DNA from 2 places in the Brevibacterium luteolum genome. Region 2 is predicted to be linked to the other one. Evidence: riboswitches for the same ligand, from Rfam matches in the RefSeq annotation. Region 2 holds a riboswitch; the other holds the start of a gene.
What was found. Region 2 has a riboswitch for thiamine pyrophosphate ahead of thiO (glycine oxidase ThiO). Riboswitches for the same ligand answer to the same signal wherever they lie in the genome.
Positions count from the first base shown of each region.

Region 1: another riboswitch for thiamine pyrophosphate. It lies ahead of thiM (hydroxyethylthiazole kinase); the one in region 2 lies ahead of thiO (glycine oxidase ThiO).

Region 1 is NZ_JALXPM010000015.1:14,325-21,977, reverse strand. It holds gene thiD (bifunctional hydroxymethylpyrimidine kinase/phosphomethylpyrimidine kinase) at 1-591, opposite strand, end outside; gene thiE (thiamine phosphate synthase) at 595-1,356, opposite strand; gene thiM (hydroxyethylthiazole kinase) at 1,353-2,216, opposite strand; TPP riboswitch at 2,204-2,300, opposite strand; gene M3C25_RS05485 (hypothetical protein) at 2,442-3,044, shown strand; gene M3C25_RS05480 (RES family NAD+ phosphorylase) at 3,044-3,673, shown strand; gene M3C25_RS05475 (acyl-CoA thioesterase) at 3,782-4,636, shown strand; gene M3C25_RS05470 (metal ABC transporter substrate-binding protein) at 4,726-5,703, shown strand; gene M3C25_RS05465 (metal ABC transporter ATP-binding protein) at 5,759-6,616, shown strand; gene M3C25_RS05460 (metal ABC transporter permease) at 6,616-7,479, shown strand; gene M3C25_RS05455 (metal-dependent transcriptional regulator) at 7,468-7,653, opposite strand, start outside.
Region 2 is NZ_JALXPM010000025.1:32,596-40,248, forward strand. It holds gene M3C25_RS07870 (UvrD-helicase domain-containing protein) at 1-794, shown strand, start outside; gene M3C25_RS07875 (hypothetical protein) at 892-1,689, shown strand; gene M3C25_RS07880 (helix-turn-helix domain-containing protein) at 1,682-2,785, shown strand; gene M3C25_RS07885 (hypothetical protein) at 2,805-3,053, opposite strand; gene M3C25_RS07890 (DUF1801 domain-containing protein) at 3,588-4,022, opposite strand; gene M3C25_RS07895 (VOC family protein) at 4,012-4,437, opposite strand; gene M3C25_RS07900 (helix-turn-helix transcriptional regulator) at 4,448-4,882, opposite strand; gene M3C25_RS07905 (GNAT family N-acetyltransferase) at 5,007-5,579, shown strand; TPP riboswitch at 5,681-5,782, shown strand; gene thiO (glycine oxidase ThiO) at 5,780-7,039, shown strand; gene thiS (sulfur carrier protein ThiS) at 7,036-7,314, shown strand; gene M3C25_RS07920 (thiazole synthase) at 7,320-7,653, shown strand, end outside.

The sequences.
Region 1 (7,653 bases), on a different contig from region 2:
GGCGAGGACGTCGATGACCTCGTCGTCGACACCGTGGCCGCCTTTGAGCAGCACGCCCCGGGCACCGTGTTCGATCAGCCGGCCGGCCTGGTCGCGCATCTGCTCGATGCTTGCGGCTTCTGGTTCGGATTCGCCGAGCAGCAGTGCGGCTTCGGGCAGGTTCGGGGTGATGAGGTCCGCGCGCGGCATGAGCTGGCGGCGCACGGAGTCGACTGCGTCGTCGTCGAGCAGCCGGTGTCCGGAGGTGGCGACCATGACGGGGTCGACGACGAAGTAGCCGAGGTCCTTCTCATCGGCGGTGTGACAGACGAGTTCGACGAGGCTGCGGGTGGCGAGCATCCCGGTCTTCGTCGCGTCGACGGGCACATCATCGAGGACGCTGGCCAGCTGGGCTTCGACGAAGGCCTCGTCGATGCCGTAGACCTCGCTGACGCCGTGGGTGTTCTGGGCCACCAGGGCGGTGATGGCGGTGGTGCCGTAGACGCCGCGGGCGCAGAAGGCTTTGAGGTCAGCGTGGATGCCAGCGCCGCCGGACGGGTCGGTGCCGGCGATGGACAAGGCAACCGGCGGGCGGGATGCGGGTGCAGTCATTGTTCAGCGTCCTCCGTCTGCAGTGTGGGAGCCGGTGTTGTCGTGCGTCTCAGTCCGGTCCTCGGTGTCGGGTGTCTGGCCGGTGAGGAACGCGGCCTTGATCGCAGCAGCGGCTGCGCGCGGGTCGGCGGCTGTGCAGATGGCGGAGACGACGCAGATTCCAGCGACTCCGGTGCCGTGCATCTTGGCAGCACCTGCCAGGTCGATGCCGCCGATGCCGAAGACCGGCAGACCGGCCTCGCCGGCGAGTGCGCGGATCTTGCCGGGTCCGAGGACGTCGCGGGCGTTCTTCTTCGTCGTCGTCGGAAACGCCAGGCCGACGCCGAGCAGGTCGACCGATCCGGCCTCGCGGGCGGCGGCGAACTGATCCGGGGTGGTGGCCGAGAGCCCGAGCAGGGCCTCCTGGCCGATGTGCTGGCGGACTTCGGCAAACGGCATGTCGTCCTGGCCGACGTGCAGGTGCACGAGGTGTCCTTCACTGTTGAGCTGTTCGACCACGGCGACGCGGTCGTTGACGAACACCGGCACCGGCCGGGTGATCTTCGCATCGCCGAGCACCTCGTCGACGGCCCGCAGCACCTCGCAGGTGAGGTCGTACATGGCGTCGTCAGTGATGTCCTTGTCCCGGATCTGGACCATCCCCGCCCCGCCGGCCACCGCCTCGGCGACGGTCTCGGCCACCGACCGGCCGGCGGACGCGCACTGGGCGGTGTCGGTGATGAAGTACAGGGCGGTGTCGATGCCGGCGAGGCGATCGTGGCTCATGCGGTGACCTCCACGGTGTCGTAACTGACGCCGACGGCGGTGATGTCAGCGGCGGTGACGGAATGCAGGGCATCGAGGAACTCGACGGCGAAGCTGCCAGGCCCGCGGCTCGTGCCGGCCGCGCGGGTGCCAGCGGCCGCATAGTGGGCGTGGGCGGCGACGACCGCGGCGAACGGGTCGGCCGGCAGGGCGCCGAGGTAGGCGGCGACGACTCCGCCGAGCGAGCAGCCGGTGCCCACGACCAGCGGCATGTAGTCCGAACCGCCGGAGACCCGGGCGATGCGCACCTGCTCACCGGCGTGGACGATCGCGTCGACCTCTCCGGAGACGGCGACGACAGAGCCGAGCGCGTGGGAGAGCTGGATCGCAGCCTCGAGGGCGGCTTCGACCTCGTCGGTGGAGTCGACGCCGCGGGCGCCGGCACCGGTGCCGGCCAGGGCTGCGATCTCAGAGGCGTTGCCGCGGATGGCGGTCGGCTGCCATGTCAGGGCCTGCTTGATGCGGGTGGTGCGGTAGTCGATGACACCATAGGAGACGGGATCGAGCACCCACGGGGTGCCGGTCTCACGGGCGGCGGTGATGGCGGCGTCGGCGGCGAGGAAGTTGTGTGAGCTGGCAGTGCCGAAGTTGATGAGCAGGCCGTCGGAGATGCGGGCGAACTGGGCGGCGTCGGCTTCGTGGTTGATCATCGCCGGTGAGGCGCCGATCGCCAGCAGCGCATTGGCGCTCAGCGGCTGCACGACGGTGTTCGTGATGCACTGGACGAGCGGATTCGACTCCCGCACTGCGGTCACCGCCGCTGCGAGGTCGGGTATCGAGGCCGCCGACTGTGCGGCGGCAGATGGGTGCTGCTGTGTCACGACAATCCCTTCGCCAGCATGATCCAGATCAGGTTCGATGGGTGTGTTCTCAGCCCGGCCCGCCAGGCACCCCATGTCTGTCCGCCACTCTAACAGTCCTGGCGGATGACGCCACTTTGCGCTGGAATGTGTGGGGGTGGCGTAGCGCTCGGAAGCGACCGCGCTGAATCCAACTGCCTGTGGATAACTCTGGCTGGTCTCTCGCGAGCGGCGTAGAATCGTGGCATGAGCGCACCACGACCGGTCGCCGAATCCGAATGGGAGGATCGGCTCAAGCGGGCAATCGAGGCCCGGAAACTGCCTGTGTCCGTCAGCGACGTGCTGACCGTCCTCGCCGATACGGTCGAACCTGCTGCACCGCTGCCAGCGGAGGAACGCGCCTTCCTAGCCGAGCACACAGGTCTCACCCCTGTCGACCTCATCCCTGAGGGGCTGGCCGATGTCGATATCGAGATTGCGGCCAACCGCGCCGTGGCTGCGCAACGCGCCGAACGGAACACCCTGGCCGTCGACGAAGTCGCCCGCCTGCTTCTCCTTGGCACCGCTGATGTCAGAGCCCTTGCCGCCAGCGGTGATCTCTATGCGTTCACGTCTCAGAGCCGCCGAGATCTCCTCTTTCCGCGCTGGCAGTTCATCGACGGTCGCGCACTCCCCGGTCTGTCACAAGTTATAAGGGCGCTTCCAGAGGACTATCTTCCCGTGGACATCGAAGAGTTCATGACCCAGCCCGCTGAGTCGCTCGAAGGGCAGACCCCATCTGAATGGCTCGCAGCTGACAGACCACCATCGGCTGTCTCCTCACTGGCCGACGAGCTTTCCTGGGAATGATGGCGAAGAATCCCAAGCGGCCCGGGCATCTGTCGATTCGGCCGGCGGATCTTCGCGACCTCCCTTCCACTCAGCCCCTGTTCCGCATCCACTCGGCAGGTGGCCGGCACCCAATCGCATGGAACGGCTTTCGCGATTTCGGACCGTTGCAGAGCATGCGCTGGGATCCGCATCCCCCACCTCCTTCGCATCACCACGGCGTAGGCGTCGCCTACTGTGCGACGGATCCCGTCACCACCTTTGCCGAAGTATTCCAAGAACGCCGACGCATCCGCATCGGTTCGTTGCGTGCCCTCAGCGCGTGGTTTCCGGCTCGCGATCTGCGGTTGCTTGACCTCACGGGAAACTGGCCGACTCGCAATGGTGCCTCGTTCTCACTGTTCGCTGCACCGAAATCGACATGCCGTAACTGGGCGCGCGGAATTCACGAGCTTTCCGCAGAGCTCAGCTTGGAGCTCGACGGCTTGTACGTGCACTCGACGATGATGCCAGGGAAGAACGTCGTACTCTTCTCTTCAGCTCATTCGGCATTCCCGATCGCGCCGGCAATATCGCTGCCACTCGACCACCCCGTCATCCGGCGCCTTGCCCAAGACGCTAGCCACCAGTTGTCCTGGCCAGTCGTCTGAGGCCACGCCCACTGCTCCGGTTGCCGCACGGCTGCAGGCCAAGTGACTCCGGGTCGCTAGGATCGAAGGGTACGGCGTCATCTGTCCTGACCGAATCGGAGGAATCCCGTGAGCGATGTGCTCTTCTCACCCAGCGAAACCGGCGAAGGCTCGTTCCTCGAGCTCATGCAGCTGGAGAAGATCGACAAGAACATCTACCGCGCCGGCTACGTCTTCGATGAGCCCTACGCCCTCTACGGCGGCCAGGTCGCAGCGCAGTCCGTGCACGCCGCGGCCCTGACCGTCGATGCAGAGCGCAAGCCCCACTCCCTGCACGGATACTTCCTGCGCCCAGGCAACGCCGCCCGGCCGACGGTCTTCCAGGTCTTCCGCGACCGCGACGGCGGCTCCTACTCCGCCCGCCGCGTGGTCGCCACCCAGGACGGCGACGTCATCTTCAACATGGCCATCAACTTCACCCGCGGCAACGAAAGCCCCGACCTGCAGGGCCCGACGGCAGCCGCCCAGCAGGAGATCCGGTTCGGCGACCCCTCGCCGATGCCGCGGATGTTCTCCTTCGAAGCCCGCAGCACCGACCAGCCCTTCGAGACCACCGACTACCCGGTCCGGTTCTGGGCCCGCTGCACCGAGGACCTCGGCGACTCCGAGCTGCTGCACATCTGCGCACTCACCTACCTGTCCGACATCTCCTCGGGCCTGGGCGCATTCAACACCGAGGAGTTCAAGTCCGGCTCCAGCCTCGATCACTCGCTGTGGTTCCACCGGCCGGTGAACATGAACGACTGGGTGCTGTGCGACTACGCCCCGCGCTCCGCCGCCTACGGTCGCGGCCTGTACAACGGCGACATCACCACCCAGGACGGCGTGCTCGTCGCCTCGGTCGCCCAGGAGGCGCTGTTCCGCAGGCTCACCCCAGAGCAGCTGCAGCACTACCGCGGCATCGGCCGGCCGAAGAAGGACTGAGACCGCAGCGCTCCGCGCTCACTTGCGCACATCAAAAAGTTCGCATGGGCGAACTTTGCAAATTCGCTGAGGGGAACTATTGTGATGCCATGGCATTTCGTTCTCCCCTCTCACAGCTGCGCACACCCCGCGCGCAGAGCCGCACCTGGCGCATCCCCCTTCTCATCACCGGCCTGGTGACCACAGCCGCACTGGCCCTGTCGGCCTGCAGCCCGGCTGACACCTCGGGTACGGATGATGACCGCCCGCTGGTGCTCACCACCTTCACCGTGCTCAAGGACATCGCCGCCAATGTCGCAGGCGAGCACCTGCGCGTAGAGTCGATCACGAAGGAAGGCGCGGAGATCCACGGCTATGAGCCCTCCCCCAGCGACATCCGGCACGCCGAGGAAGCCGATCTCGTCATGGAGAACGGCATGGGCCTGGAGAAGTGGTTCGAGCAGTTCATCGACGTCGCCGGCACGAAGCACGTCGTGCTCACCGACGGCGTCGAACCGATCGACATCACCGAGGACGCCGACGCCGGCAAGCCGAACCCGCACGCCTGGATGTCGCCTGCCAACACCGCGATCTACGTCGAGAACATGGCGACGGCCTTCTCGGAGCTCGACCCCGACCACGCTGCGGACTTCGAGGCCAACGCCGAGGACTACACTGCCAAGCTCACCGAGGTCGAGACGAAGCTGACCGACACGCTTGAGACCCTGCCGGAGAACCAGCGTGCGCTCGTCACCTGCGAAGGGGCGTTCTCCTACCTCGCCCGCGACGCCGGTCTGACTGAGAAGTACATCTGGCCGGTCAACGCTGAGCACGAGGCCACCCCGCAGCAGGTCGCCTCGACCATCGAGTTCGTGCGCGAAAATGACGTCCCGGCCGTGTTCTGCGAATCGACGGTCAACGACAAGGCGATGCAGCAGGTCGTCGACGCCACCGACGCGAGCTTCGGCGGCACCCTCTACGTCGACTCGCTCACCACCTCAGACGGCCCCGTGCCGACCTACCTCGATCTCATCACCCACGATGCCGAGACCATCGCCGATGCCCTGACCGGGGCTCAAGGTGCATGACGGCCACCACAGCCTTACTGGCGTCGTTCATCCGACTGCGCTTGACTGGACACCGATGAACTCTTCCCGGCACCCGCACCAGCCTGCGGCACACCCGCCCGGATCCGGCGCGTCCACCGCCCTGGAGGTCCGGAACGTCACGGTGCGCTATGGCTCCGTGCTGGCTCTCGACGAGGCGAGTGCCGTCATCGGGCGCGGCCGCATCTGCGGTCTGGTCGGCATGAACGGCGCCGGTAAGTCCACCCTGTTCAAGTCGATCGTCGGCAGCCTCAAACCGCAGTCGGGTTCCGTGCGCATCGCCGGCCTGCCGCCTGCCAAGGCCCGGCGGGCCGGGCTCATCGGGTACGTGCCGCAGGCCGAGATCGTCGACTGGGACTTCCCGATCACCGTGCGCGAGGTGGTGGGCACCGGCCGCTATGGGCGCACCGGGATCACCCGCCGGCTCACGCGAGCCGACCAGGATGCCGTTGAGGCCGCACTGGCCCGGGTTGAGCTCACCGAGCTGGCCGGCCGGCAGATCGGCCAGCTCTCCGGCGGGCAGCGCAAACGCGCCTTCGTCGCCCGGGGACTGGCCCAGGAGGCCTCAGTGCTGCTGCTCGATGAGCCCTTCGCCGGAGTCGACAAACGCTCCGAGCAGATGATCTCGAGCGTGCTGCGCGAAGCCGCCGATGCCGGGACGACGATCGTCGTGTCCACCCATGACCTGCACGCTCTGCCGGATCTGACCGATGAGGCGATCCTGCTCATGCGCCGTGTGCTGCTGCACGACTCGCCTGCCGAGGTGCTGCGCCCGCAGAACCTCGCACTGGCCTTCGGACTCGACCCGCTCGGCCGGCCGACCGACACCCGCCGGACCGAGGAGACACCAGCTGACGGCGAAGGCGGCACTGACGACTGGGATGGTGAGCGCTGATGGACATCATCCACCTGCTCGCCGACCCGCTGTCCTATGAGTTCATGACCCGCGCGCTCATCGCCGCGGTCATGGTCTCGATCGTCTGCGCGCTGCTGTCGTGCTGGCTGGTGCTCATCGGCTGGTCGCTCATGGGCGACGCGGTCTCCCATGCGGTGCTGCCCGGGGTTGTGCTCGCCTATGTCCTCGACCTGCCGTTCGCCATCGGCGCGCTCGTGTTCGGGTTCCTGGCCGTCATCCTCATCGGGGCGGTGCGCGACACGTCCCGGGTCAAGGAGGATGCCGCGATCGGCATCGTGTTCACCACGCTGTTCGCCCTGGGCATCGTGCTCGTGTCCGTCACCCCTTCGGATACGGACCTCATGCACATCATCTTCGGCAACATCCTCGGCGTCTCCCGGCAGGACCTCACCCAGATCCTCATCCTCACGATCGCCGTGCTGCTCGTCGTGCTCCTCAAGCGCCGCGACTTCACCCTCTACGCCTTCGACCCGACGCACGCGCATGCGATCGGCATGAGCCCGCGTCTCATCGGCGCGGTCATGCTCGCCCTGCTCGCGGTCACCGCAGTGGCGACGCTGCAGATCGTCGGCGTCGTCCTCGTCGTCGCAATGCTCATCATCCCCGGTGCCTCGGCCTACCTGCTGACGAACCGGATGAGCATGATGCTCATCATCGCCCCGGCGATCTCGGTCGGCTGTTCGCTCATCGGCCTGTACACCAGCTATTACGCCGACACCGCGTCGGGCGGCATGATCGTGCTGGCCCAGGGCTTCGTCTTCACCCTCATCTATCTCTTCAGCCCGCGCCAGGGCGTCATCGCCCGGCAGCTCAAGCGCCGCCGGGTCCGCTCAGCGCTGTGAGGCCCACATCGCCGCAACCGCCTCGGCCCCGAGGGTGAGGGCCGGCTGGCCTTCTCGTTCGAGCACAAGCGTGCCCGAATAGGGTGCGCCTGCGGCGAGTGTGAAGACCGTGCCGACCTCGATGCCCCGCTCGGCGAGGAACTGCAGCAGCTCCGGATCGGCATCCGAGATCCG
Region 2 (7,653 bases):
GGCAAGAGCACAGCTTCAACGGCCAGACGGTCAGGCCGGTCGAGCACGACGTGCTCTGGGACGCTGACCTCACTGCAGCGGCCGCGTTGGTGGTGGCCTCGATTCTGGAGTGGCCGAGTCGCTCAAAGGACGATGCACTAGGCCAGACCTTCGATCGCATCGCCGACTACTTCGACGCCAAGAACGCTGCCAGCGCGAGCAACGCCGCCCGGCAGGCCAGCGAGCGATACCGGACGGCCGCGGGCCGGGCACGCAGAGGTGAGGGGCAGCGGCTGAAGAGCACCAAGGCTCTCACTGCCTCGTACGACAGTGGTCTGATGCTCCAGGGCGATCCGGCCTGGGATTGGCTACAGGCGCGTGATCTGCTCGGTGCCGGAAACGACCTATCAGACTTACTGGCGAACGCCAAGTTCGTTCGACTCTTCCGCGCAACCGATGAGATCGGAAGCCGACTTGCCTCGGCGTGGGACCTGCGCGGCAGCTACGGCCGCGCCATTGACCTGGTACGCCGTGCGCTCGAGGCAGGCAGGCTTCAGGCGGACCAGCGCGACCCACGCGGTTGCGTACTCATGACCATCCACAAGGCCAAGGGCAAGGAGTTCGATGGCGTCCTACTTGTCGAGGGGCAGTACCAGGGCAGCTTCTTCCGCGACACCGATACGGAGGCGCAACGTGCCGCGGCGCGCCGTCTGCTGCGGGTGGGCATCACCCGAGCGCGACACCAGGTGGTGATCGTTCGGCCGCAAGGTGCTCCGGTGCTTGTGACCTCAGCGGGTGCGTCCCGGTCGGCATGACGACATGTGCCGCCTAGGAGTTGACGTTGATTCGCCGAAGACACGCCGAGAGTAAAATCAGGCGCGCCCGATACTGACTGTGCGCTACGATGAGGACATGAGCTCAGAAGACGACGCACTGGAGAGCCTAGGTAAGTCCGGGCTGCTTGAAGCGCTCACTTGGGCTGCGCCCGTGGCGTTCGCTCGAACGGGGCAGGACTACGACGAAGACGCCGGGCATGATCAGATGGTCATCGGTGTCCATAACTTCGTTTACCTCCGGGATCTTCTCGACCGGGCGACCGCCAACGGGCGCTATACCCTTCCCGACGGCGCTAACAGTCTCGGTGAAGACGTCCTCGGGAGCGGCGTCACGCCAGAAGTGCGGCGGGCAATGCCGCCGCTTCCCCCTGATCGCATCAGTCGAAGCGACTACAAGCGCTCACCGGGATGGGCGGCTGACGGCTATCGCGTGCTGTTGCAGTCCTTCAAGTACGGCGAGGTCGATCGCATCAAGTGGGGACAGCGGAGTGAAGCGAAACGGCGTGTGGCATCGCAGTCCTTCATTGCCCAGGACACGCTCTTCGCGGATGAGGACTTCGGCCTGGAGACCATCGCTGGGATTCCTGACGACGATGACTTCGAAGGAGTGACGCTCGTCGCTGCACACTCCTACGACCCAGTCACCGGCAAGTTCGAGCTTCACATCGGTCAGAGCAAGAACTCCGAGTTCCGGGGAGATTCATGCTGGCACTGGCGCCATCAGTTGCTCGACGGTGGCACACCTCCTGAGCTGACAGGACGGGGCCTGCCCCCTGTGCTTCCGGGCGACGCTCCTTCGACGGAGGTTGAGGAGATTGCTGTTCGGCTTAAGAAGGCACAGGCAGGCGACGGCACGGCCACTTCGAATGGCTAGCGCGGGACGCACGACTCAAACGCTCGCCAACGCCACGTCGTTCTTCGACGGGCGACGGTTGACGATGGCGCGCCAGCTCGCCGGCCTTCGTAAAGCTCGTCTTGCGGACCTGATAGGGATGTCGCCAGCATCGGTTACGGGCTGGGAGAGCGGGGCTAAGCAGCCCAACCGAGCTACAGTGGCCAAGCTGGCGTTGGCGCTGAGGGTCGAGCCACAGTTCTTCGCTGGAGGGGCCCCTCCCCGCGTCGAGAAGCCACATTTCCGTTCGCTGCGTTCAACCCCGCAGGTCGCTCAGGACGAGGCGGAAGCTTACGGCCAGTTCGTCACGGAGATCGCCGGACTCCTTGAGAAGGTTGTTGATCTCCCCGAGACGTCGTTGCCCGATCTCCCCGTGGCTCCCGACGAAGCCGATGCCTCACCGGAGGAGGTAGCGCGCGAAGCCCGGGACTTCTTTGGTGTCACACCGGGGCCGATCCAGCACGTCGTCCGGCTGGCGGAGCGCGCTGGTGTGGTCGTCGTGTTTAGCGAACCTGGCATCGCGGCGATTGACGCTTACTCCCTGCACACCGGGACGCGTCCGATCATCGTGCTCAATCCTGTGAAGGACGACTACTACCGACAGCGCTTCGATGTTGCCCACGAGATCGGGCACTTGATCATGCACCACGATGCTGAACCTGGCGGGAAGGTCGCGGAGGAGCAAGCCAACCGCTTCGCCGCAGAGTTCCTGATGCCAGCCGAGGAGATCGGGTTACACCTTCCCGCGACGACTGCGGGTCGGGGCTGGGCCAAGCTCGCGGAGCTTAAGGAGCACTGGGGCGTCAGCATCGCGGCGCTTCTCTATCGGGCTCGTACGCTCGGCGTCATGGGAGATGTGACGTATAGAAATGCCATGATTCGGATGTCACAGAACGGTTGGCGACGTGCCGAACCTGGGAGGGTCTCTTCTCTCGAGGCGCCTTCAATGCTGCCGCGAGCCCGTGAAGTGATCAACGAAGCCGGGATCAACGATGAGCAACTGCTCACCGGCGCAGGCATTCCGCTAAGTCTGTTCGAAGTTGTGACTGCTCGTACGCCAGTCGCGAACGTGACGTAGCCAGACACGACGACGGTGGTTATTGAGGGCATCCGTGAGAGTCGCGCGTTGTGATGCCTTGCCGCAGCAGCATCGTGCGAACGATGGTGGCATGGAAGCCGAGTTGCGCGCCGATGCTGGCGAGCGAGAGCCCAGACTTGTAGAGCCGAGCGGCCATGTCGACTTGACTTGGACTCATGCTCTTAGCCCGCTTCACCGTGCTGGTTCGGTCGAGTACTTCGCTGTCTTTGACGCGGTGGATGCCGTGACGCGCGGCGATCTTCTTCATCGTCTGCCCTGCTTTGTACTCGGCGACGATGGCTTGCTCCGTCTCTGCAAGCAATTGCTTCCCTGTCCGCGCCGAACGCGGAGACCTAAGGGCACGAAGTGTGGCGCTGCACGCCTGATCTGGCCTTTGGCTCCTGGGACCACGCCATCGATTTGAGAGGTAGTCTCCTTTCGATTTCAGTAAGTCTTTAGGAGCCCCACGTTGTGAAGTCTCGGGACATCGTTCACTCGATGTCCCGAGATTTTTTGTTCTGGCGGCGATGTCTCGCGTCATCGTTCCGGGGCCCGTCACCTCAGATTCCAGTGATTCGATGATCCACGTTGAATCTGATTCCATCCAACCGCACCGAGGTTTTGGGATGCCGTGCGTGCTGACGAGAGGGTTCTCGCCAAACATGCCGGCGCGACCTCGTCGTGACGGCGAACGATGACCTGAATCCACGCGCACGAGAATCCCGGGCCATCGTTGCCCGATGTCCCGGGATCCTCTGTACACATGCCGCTGCCGGCAGTGGTTCACGACGTCCAACGATCGTCAGCTCGGTGGTGGCACCGCCTTCTGCACGAGTTCTGCCACACGTGTCCGTACGGCATCCGTCAGGGCGGGAATCGCGAAATGGGTTGCCCACATGTCCCCGTCGTCGAGCTGCGCGGCACCGTTGAATCCGAGAGTCGAATAGCGGGTGTCGAATTTGCTGGAGAGCTGCAGGAACACCACGACATCGGCGTCGTCGGCGTAGGCCGGCATCCCGTACCACAGCCGCGGGGCCAGATGAGGCGCCGCCTCGGTCATGATCTGATGGACAGCTGCTGCGATCTGCTTGTCGCCTTCCGGGAGCGCAGCGATCGCCTCGAGCAGCGCCTCCAGGTTCTTCGCCTTCTTGTTCCCGCCCTTCTGCGAGCGCAGCTCGGCCGCGCGCTCCTTCATCGCAGTGAGCTCTGCCTCGGAGAAGCCGCTGTCATTCGCCATGGCCGGCCTCCCGGGCCTGGATCCGGACGAGGTTGCCGGCGGGGTCGCGCACCGCACAGTCGCGCAGTCCGTAGACCTGGTCCTTCGGCTCCTGCACGACCTCGACGCCCGCCTGTGCGAGGCGCTGGAAGAGCCCGTCGAGATCGTCACTGGCGAGGTTGATGCCGGCATAGGTGCCCTTGGCCATCATGTCGGCGATGGTCTGCGCCTCGGCATCGGTGACCCCAGGGTCACATACCGGCGGTTGCAGGACGACGTGGGTGTCCGGCTGACCGGCAGCGCCGAGGGTGATCCACCGCATCGGGCCCTCACCGACGTCGAGCCGCACTTCGAAGCCGAGCACATCGCGGTAGAAGCGCAGGGACGCTTCCGGGTCTGTGTGCGGCAGGAAACTGGAATGAATGCTCAGTGTCATGAGCACAAGGCTACGGAGCCGAGAACGGCTGAGCTTCTCGATTTCTGACCGGTCTCGTGACCGTCCGGACGACACATGCCGGAAGGTGCAGCAGGTCTGCCTTGGACGCTTTTCGGTACGCTGTCGGCGAGACACCGACGAGTTCGGTGAATCGCGTGCTGAACGTCCCCAGCGAGGAGAAGCCGACGCTCATGCAGACATCCGTCACACTCAGCTCGGAATGGCGCAGCAGCGCCATCGCGCGTTCGATCCGCCGTGTCATGAGGTAGGAGTACACGGATTCTCCGAAAGCCGCTTTGAACCTCCGTGACAGGTGTCCGGCCGACATGTGGACACCGCGGGCAAGGGAGGGAACGTCGAGAGGCTGGTCGAACTCCCGGTCGATCCGATCCCGGACTCTGCGCAGCAGTACTAGATCCGTCTGAACGCGGGGACCGGCTGGCATGGCGCGAGCGTAGCACGCCGGCCAGGCGCGTCTTGATCCGCAAGACACCGGCATAGGCGACCTGTCCGGATACGCTGGAGCCGGGTGCGATGAGGACTGCAGATGGGAGACGGCGGTGGCGACGATGCTGACACGGACGGCGAGTGCCGAGGGTGTGCTTGAGATCGTACGGCTCGATCCCGCTGACTGGGACGCCCACCGTCAGGTGCGCCTGCGGATGCTCGCCGATGCGCCCGAAGCGTTCTGGGGCACCTACGAGGAGGCCGCGCAGCTGCGTGCGGCTGACTGGCAGGCTCAGCTGAGCGGCGCACGCATCGTGCTCCACGCCCGCCACCGGGAACAGCCGGCAGACGGTGAGACCACCGCAGCCGAGGTGCCGGTCGGGTGTCTGGTGCTCCAGCCGGAGGGCTACACGCCGGACATGCCGTTGGCCGAAGACGAGGCGATTCTCACCAAGATCTGGGTGCGTCCAGCCGCCCGCGGCAGGGGAGTGTCAGCCGCAGTCGTGCGCGAAGCTGCGCGCCTGTCCGAGCAGCTGGGCAGACCGAGACTGCTGCTTGACGTCGATGACAGCAACGCGGCCGCAATCCGCTCCTACGAGCGCTTGGGCTTCCGTGCTACCGGCAACGGCTATCCGCGCGAAGGGACCGGCACACGCTGGGCTGAATACAGCGCCCATGCCTCGCAGCTTAGCTGACGACTTCTCATCTGCGTGCGTCTGTCGCGATGTGACCGCATTTCAGTCGCGAACTGCACAAAGACACTGCCGTATGTACACTGACGGCATCGATCAACGCTGATCGATCCTGCGGGAGCCCGGTGAGGGCTGAGAGGGCTTAAGCGCCGACCGCTGAACCTGATGCGGTTGAGACCGCCGGAGGAAAGGATGCATGCGCTATGCCCGTGCCAGCAGATGAGGCACACGCTTTCACAGCAGACGTCGCCGTCGTCGGCGGTGGCATCATCGGCCTCGCCACTGCCTGGCGGCTCACCCGTTCTGGTCTCAGCACAATCGTCATCGATCCGAGCCCGGGAACCGGTGCCAGCTTCGCCGCGGCAGGGATGATCGCCCCGGTCTCTGAGATGAGCTATCAGCATGAACGGCTCTTCGCCCTCATGCGCGACTCCGCTTCCGAATATCCAGCATTCGTCGCAGACCTTGAAGATGATGCACAGGCAGACGTCGACTACCGCGAGACCGAGACACTCGTCTGCGCTGCCGACCCCGCAGACCGGCAGGCGCTGGCGGATCTGCAGCAGTACCAGCAGGCCGCCGGCGGAGTAGTCGAAGCGCTGACCGGCCGTACCGCCCGGCGTCTCGAACCCGCCTTGAGCCCCTCGCTGTCCGGGGTGTTCCGCTCAGCCGGTGACCACCAGGTCAACCCGCGCCGCATCACCGCTGCCCTGCAGACCGTGCTGCCCACCATCATCCGGCAGATGGCCGTCGAACTCATCCGAGCTGAGAACAGGAGCGGGCCAGTGGTGACCGGAGTCCGCCTCGACGACGGCAGAACCCTCACAACTCCGGTCACGGTGCTCGCCACCGGAGTGGCGCAGACGATCACGCTGCTGCCAAGGGAGCGCTCGCTGCCGCTGCGCCCGATCCGCGGTGAGGTGCTGCGCACCCGCCTGCCGGACGGTGCACCGCCGCTGCTGGAGCGCACCATCCGCGGCATCGTCACAGGCCGTCCCATCTACCTCGTGCCGCGGGCCGATGGGGAGATCGTCATCGGTGCCACCAGCCGCGAAGACAACCGGGAAGGCCCCAGCGTCGAAGGCGTCGCCCAGCTGCTGCGCGACGCCCAGCGCCTGGTGCCCGGCATCGGCGAGAGCGAACTGACCGAAGTCACCGCCCGCGCCCGGCCCGGCACCCACGACGACGCCCCCTACCTCGGCGCCTTGCCCACCGCTGAAGGCGACACTGTCGGGGGACTCATCGTTGCCAACGGGTTCTACCGGCACGGCATCCTGCTCACCCCGCTCGCCTCACGGCTGGCGGCCCAGCTCGTGCTGCACGAACTCGACCCGCAGGCCGTGCCCCGACCAGGCGGCAGTGCGGAGACCGCAGACACGGACCACCACCATCTGCAGACGATGGACCCGCGCCGCATCGCACATCACGCTGCAGAGAATCAGCCACAAGGAGGAAGACCATGACAGCGAACCACAGCCTTGCGACCCCGACGGAGTCAGAGGTGACGGTCACCATCAATGGAGAGACCCGCACGGCTCACGCGGACACGACGCTGAGCGACATCATCGCCGAGACCACCGGACGGCAGCTCCAGGCAGACGGAACCGCCGCAGACGGCCAGCGTCTCGGTATCGCCGTCGCCGTCGACGCGGCCGTGGTCCCGCGCAGCCGGTGGTCGTCCACCGGTCTGCGCGATGGACAGAACATCGAGATCATCACTGCGATGCAGGGAGGCTGAGCCCGATGACCCATACACCCGCACTGCCGCCGCTGAGCATCGACGGCGTCGAACTGAACTCACGCCTCATCATGGGCACCGGAGGCCTGAGCTCCCTGAGCGTCCTTGAAGACGCGCTCATCGCCTCAGGCACGGAACTCACCACCGTCGCCATGCGCCGCTACACCCCGCAGACCGGCGACAGCCTGTTCACCCTGCTTGAGCGCAACGATATCCGCATCCTGCCCAACACCGCCGGCTGCTACACCGCCCGCGACGCCATCCTCACCGCCGAACTCGGCCGCGAAGCGCTCGAGACCCACTGGGTCAAACTCGAGCTCATCGCCGATGAGGACACGC